2 regions of the Peribacillus sp. NPDC101480 genome follow, and region 1 is predicted to be linked to the other one. Evidence: predicted binding sites of a transcription regulator. Region 1 holds the regulator's gene; the other holds the start of a gene.

Region 1 (3,184 bases):
TTTTCATCAAGGTTTTATACAAAAATAAATAATTACAAATTTAAAATTAACGAACAAGTTTTGAAGATTTTCAGTGTTCAATAGGAAAAGCCGTCAATCCATTTAATTAAATGGATTGACGGCTTTTCCTGTTTGGTAGGGAAATGGATAAATAATACTCGAAGCAGGCCACTCTAGGTAAGAAATCTATAATAAAAACAATTAGCCAAACATCAGAACCTTTTGTATGGGACTTGCTGTAACCTTTTTCATAGATGAGAATACGATAAGAATGAAGATGAACAGTGAAAAATAAAGTAAAACCATTGATGGGAGGTTCTAATGAGCAAGGAAACATTTATTAAGGAAATTGCTCCCTATGCCCAGAAAATTCAACAGGAATTTAAAATATTACCTTCTGTTGTCATTGCACAAGCTTGTTTGGAGAGTGGATATGGGACAAGTTTATTAGCAAGCAAAGGAAAAAATATATTCGGTACAAAAGGTGACTTCAAGGGTGAGTCAGTCATCATTCAGACAATGGAATATGTCAATGGCGTACCCGTTCAAGTATGGAACAAATTCAGAAAATACCCATCTTGGGAAGAAAGTCTTAGAGATCTTGCCAATTTATATGTAAAGGGGACTTCATGGAATAGAAGTCTTTATACGGCTGTCATTGGAGAAAAAGATTACAGAAAAGCACTCAAAGCAATTTTCGATGCTGGGTACGCCTCGGATCCCAACTATATTGAAAAACTGGTGAACCTTATCGAAACAAGCGATTTAACAAAATATGATGCAAGTATAGAAGAGGTTTATCATATTGTCCAAAAAGGGGATACCGTCTCTGCGCTTGCAAAAGCATACGGTTCTACACAAGTGCAGATTCAACAGTGGAACGGCTTGGTAGATCTTAACCTAATTAAAGTGAACCAAAGATTACGAGTGAAGTGAATTTTAACTGGGAGCGGTAGTTAAAGCTCTCTTTTTTATTGTAATCAGATTGTTACCAAAGTACATATTAGGCGATCGTATACTTCCGTTCGTAATTAAGGACGTTTAAATACCCATGAAAACTTGATTCTATTAAAATTCCATATGCATATTGAGAGAATTCGGGACATAGATTAAACAAACAAAAAAAGCGCGGTTAGCGCTTTTAGTGTATTTGTCTATATAAGCCTATTACTTTTCCAAGTATCGAAACATCTCGTAAAATAATTGGTTCCATATTCGAGTTCTCAGGCTGAAGCCTTATGTAATCCGGTTCCTTAAAGAATCGTTTTACAGTGGCTTCATCATCTTCCGTCATGGCCACGACGATATCTCCATTATTGGCATTGCTTTGTTGTTTCACGATGACATAATCCCCATCATGAATTCCTGCTTCGATCATACTTTCACCCATGATTTCCAGCATGAATACATGGTCATCATGTGGAACCATGCTTTCGGGAAGCGGAAAGTATTCTTCTATGTTCTCAATGGCCGTTATCGGCATTCCCGCTGTTACTTTTCCAAGTAACGGCACGTTCACGACATTGACTTTTGGAATATTGTTCGCTTCCTCCAAATTCATTATTTCAATGGCCCTTGGCTTGGTTGGGTCACGTCTAATCAGGCCTTTGCTTTCCAGGCGTGATAAATGCCCGTGTACTGTTGAACTTGAAGCAAGTCCCACTGCTTCACCAATCTCCCGTACGGAAGGTGGATACCCTTTTTGGCGGACCTCTTCTTTAATGAAATCAAGAATATCTTGCTGCCTTTTTGATAGTTTAGTCATATGTGCACCTCTTCCCCAATGTTCTTTGCTACATTATAGCATGGCCCCCAATTCTATACAAACATAAGTTCGAATTTTGTTGTTGACTGAAACAAGCGTTCGTATTATAATTTGACCATAACATACGAACGAACATTCGCTTTGGAGGGATATTTATGAAAAATTTATACAAAAATTATATTTATACGATTCTATTAGCGGGATCAGTATTCATCTTTTCAATTTTATTCTCTTGTACATTGAACAATGATCCAAAAAAGGATTTCCTTTCTATAGAAGTAAGTGAAGGTGATACCCTATGGGGAATCGCTGAAGAATATGAAGAAGCAAATTTGACAAAAAAAGAATTCATTGGTTGGATAGAAGAGCATAATGGTGTCAGGGCGGATACAATTAAACCTGGTCAAGTCATCGTCATACCGGTTAAAGGGGAAGAACTTGTCCAGAATTTGGCCAGTGAGCAGTAAGCAGTGAAGGTAGGGTATTATGAAGGCGGTAATCTATTGTAGGGTCAGCACAGAAAAAGAGTCACAGGAAACATCATTGGCAAGGCAGGAAGATGAGTTAGTCAAATTGGCAGAAAAGATGGATGTTGAAGTTATATCCATAATAAAAGAGCAGGCAAGTGGTTATGAGTTGAATCGGGATGGCATTTTTGACATGCTCGAACTATTTAAAACTAAAGAAGCTGAAGTACTATTAATCCAGGATGAAACAAGGCTGGGAAGAGGGAATGCCAAAATAGCCCTTTTCCATGTCATCCTTAAAGAAAATGTTAAAATTTATACACTCTCACATGACGGGGAGCTTGAGTTATCGGATTCGGATGCCATGGTCATCCAGATAGTCGGTATTGTAGAAGAATACCAAAGGAAACTACATAATCTTAAAATAAAGCGCGGGATGATAAGAGCCGTTGAAAAAGGATACCGTCCTCAAAAAAACCTTCAGAATCAAAGGAATTCCACTGGAAGGGACCGTATGGAAATCCCTATTGAAGAAATTATTAAACTTCGGGCCAATGGATTGACATTCGCAGAAATCGCAGCCACTTTAAGGGGATTTGGATACAATGTTTCAAAGGCTACTGTGAACAGGCGTTTTCTCGAACATCAACTGAATACAAATGAAAGTAAATCTTAGAACTTGTAATTTCGCTTTTTTTTTAATACCATGACAATATCCGGAGATTATGAAGGAGCGAAATTATGTTATCAAAAGAAAAAATAGCCCGTATTAATGAACTTTCTAAAAAGGCAAAGGCTGAAGGTTTGACGGAAGTTGAGGCGAAAGAGCAAACCCAATTGAGAAGTGAGTATTTGGAAACATTCAGAAAGTCCATGTCCGATACGTTGGAGCATGTGAAGGTCGTTGATCCAGAAGGTAATGACGTCACTCCTCAAAAGATAAAAAATATAA
Region 2 (3,184 bases), on a different contig from region 1:
TTGTGGATTGCATTAATCTTTACAATCTGGTCAGGCTTGGATTATTTTATAAAAAACAAAGAAGTATTTGTTAATTCAAAGTAAAAACGAATGGTGGTTTTGAAAAGATGGATGCAGAAATCATTGCAGTGGGCTCAGAGCTTCTTTTAGGACAAATCAATAACACTAATGGAAGGTTCTTATCGCAGCAGTTTGCGGAAATGGGGATCAACGTTTTTTACCATACTGTGGTCGGGGATAACGATCGCCGTTTACAACAGGCTATAGAAATCGCTGAATCTAGGGCGAACTTGATTGTCTTTACCGGTGGACTCGGTCCTACCAAAGATGATTTAACGAAAGAAACGATTGCTCGCCATATAGGGAAAAAGCTCGTTTTTAATGATGAAGCTTTGCATTCCATTGAAGCTTACTTCCAAAAACGGGAACGGCCGATGACGGAAAACAACAAAAAACAGGCCCTTGTCTTAGAAGGCAGTGAAGTGTTGGCAAACGATCATGGCATGGCACCGGGAATGGTCTTGTCCAAATCTGGGATTACATATATGCTTCTCCCTGGTCCGCCAAGTGAAATGGAGCCGATGTTTTTAAGTTATGGTTATGAAAAGATCATGAATAAACTGGAAAAGCATGAACGGATCGATTCCAAGGTTCTTCGGTTCTACGGTATAGGTGAAGCCGAACTGGAAACGGTGATTGAAGATCTTCTTGTCAATCAAACGAATCCGACAATTGCTCCGCTGGCAGCCGAAGGGGAAGTGACGTTAAGGATCACCGCTAAAGACTCTTCTAAAGAAAAATGCGAAGAGCTTATTTTAGAAGCGGAAAAAGAAATTCTTAGCAGGGTCGGTAAGTTCCACTATGGAAGTGATAATACTTCACTAATAAAGGAACTTGTAAAAGAATTAACGGTCCGCAAGCTTTCAATTGCGGCAGCTGAAAGCTTGACCGGTGGGATGTTCCAAGAACAGCTGACAACCATACCTGGCGCCGGTAAAGTCTTCAAAGGCGGAATTGTCTGCTATACGAATGATGCGAAGTCGAACGTCCTTGGCGTCAGCGATGATACCATATCTAAGCATGGGGTGGTCAGCGGTGAGTGTGCAATGGAAATGGCCTCTAATGTCCGGAGCAAGCTCGATGCGGATGTAGGCATAAGCTTTACGGGTGTTGCAGGTCCGGATGAACAAGAAGGCAAGCCTGTAGGCACAGTATTCATTGGCATTTCCTATCGGGATGGAAACACTCATTTCAAGGAGTTGAATCTTTCCGGAAGCAGGGCGCAAAACCGGATTCGGAGTGTGAAGTACGGCTGTCATTACCTATTAAGGGATTTATAAGCGCTAAAAGCAGAGCTATTTACAGCTCTGCTTTTTATTTGGTTTTAGCAAGTTTGTTTCTTGAAAAATAGGGAAAAAAAGAAAAAAGTTAATTCAATGAAAATGGTTTTTTTACGGAGAAAGTGAAAGGAAATGGAGATTTCCTTAAGATAAAACGCTTTTTTACAGAGAATACCCCGAAAGAAAAAAACGAATGAATGTTCGACTTTTTGCTTGGCAAAATTGTAAAAAGAGTATATAGTAAAGATAGGTTTTGAGACAGGATGCAAACCTTGATCTCGAATAATTGCTAACGTAAGTACACCTTTAATCGGACAGCCGATTATTTGAATATAGAGGAGGAAATTGAGTGAGTGATCGTCAAGCGGCTTTAGATATGGCATTAAAACAAATTGAAAAACAATTTGGTAAAGGTTCTATTATGAAACTTGGGGAACAGTCTGATCGTAGGATTTCAACGATTTCAAGCGGTTCTTTAGCATTGGACGTAGCATTGGGAGTGGGCGGATATCCAAGAGGCCGGGTCATTGAGATATATGGACCTGAAAGCTCCGGTAAAACGACTGTTGCATTACATGCTATTGCAGAAGTACAAAAGACTGGCGGCACGGCTGCATTCATTGATGCAGAGCATGCTTTAGATCCAGCATATTCAGAAAAACTTGGTGTGAATATAGATGATTTACTGCTTTCACAGCCTGATACGGGTGAACAGGCCTTGGAGATCGCTGAAGCATTAGTTCGAAGTGGAGCTGTAGATATCATTGTCATTGATTCGGTGGCAGCACTTGTTCCTAAAGCTGAAATCGAAGGCGAAATGGGAGATTCCCATATGGGTCTTCAAGCGCGGATGATGTCCCAGGCGCTTAGAAAACTGTCTGGTGCCATTAATAAATCAAATACCATTGCCATTTTCATTAACCAAGTCCGTGAAAAAATCGGTGTTATGTTTGGGAATCCAGAAACGACTCCAGGAGGCCGGGCATTGAAGTTCTATTCAACTGTTCGTCTGGAAGTGCGCCGTGCGGAACAATTAAAACAGGGTAATGAAATCGTCGGTAATAAAACGAAAATCAAAGTTGTAAAAAACAAGGTTGCTCCACCATTCCGTCAAGCAGAAGTTGACATCATGTATGGTCAAGGGATTTCCCAGGAAGGTGAAATCATCGATATGGGTGCAGATCTTGATATCGTCCTTAAAAGCGGCTCGTGGTATTCATACAATGAAGAGCGTGTCGGACAAGGCCGCGAAAATGCGAAGCTGTTCTTGAAAGAAAATCAGGATATCGCTCAGGAAATTTCTCAGAAAATCAGAGATCACTATAATCTCGATGGAGAGCATGAATTACCGCCAGAAGAAAATGAACCAGAAGAGCATTTTGAATTGCTTGATTAATGGTATTTGGAAAAGGCCTAAGCTTGTTCGCTTAGGCTTTTTCTATATATTTTGAGAAAAGTGTGAAATTTTCAGCTGAATAAATGGCATTGAAATAACTTTTCCATAAAGAATGCTGTACATTATGATGGTTGATATTGAGAAAACTTGAATAATCATTGATACATAAGGGACAAACGCTTGACAATAAAAATTCTCAACTATACAATTAATATGTATATTTTACAATTTTTCAAACTAAAATTTTGAAAATTAAGTGCTGTATATTGAATTTATGTGCAATGTACTTGCCGACAGTTCAACATTTTATGTAAAAAGTTCATAGCAAGGGGAGGTGAAACGATGGAACCCATGACAATCATCTTCACTTTGCTTGGCCTAATCGTCGGTGCAGTTGTTGGTTATTTTATTCACAAATCAAAATTTGAGAGTAAAATAGCAGGGGCAA

What was found. Region 1 encodes LexA, which represses DNA repair genes until DNA is damaged. Its sites were predicted from a motif close to CGAACATATGTTCG; they were not measured.
Region 2: the regulator LexA is predicted to act here: its motif matches at 1,531-1,544, upstream of recA (recombinase RecA).

The regions. Positions count from the first base shown of each region.
Region 1 covers NZ_JBNNSB010000002.1:576,674-579,857, reverse strand. The annotation lists gene ACQKMF_RS10300 (glucosaminidase domain-containing protein) at 322-936, shown strand; gene lexA (transcriptional repressor LexA) at 1,142-1,765, opposite strand; gene yneA (cell division suppressor protein YneA) at 1,921-2,232, shown strand; gene ACQKMF_RS10285 (YneB family resolvase-like protein) at 2,252-2,908, shown strand; gene ACQKMF_RS10280 (DUF896 domain-containing protein) at 2,974-3,184, shown strand, end outside.
Region 2 covers NZ_JBNNSB010000004.1:552,084-555,267, forward strand. The annotation lists gene pgsA (CDP-diacylglycerol--glycerol-3-phosphate 3-phosphatidyltransferase) at 1-84, shown strand, start outside; gene ACQKMF_RS17010 (competence/damage-inducible protein A) at 108-1,340, shown strand; gene recA (recombinase RecA) at 1,690-2,736, shown strand; gene rny (ribonuclease Y) at 3,079-3,184, shown strand, end outside.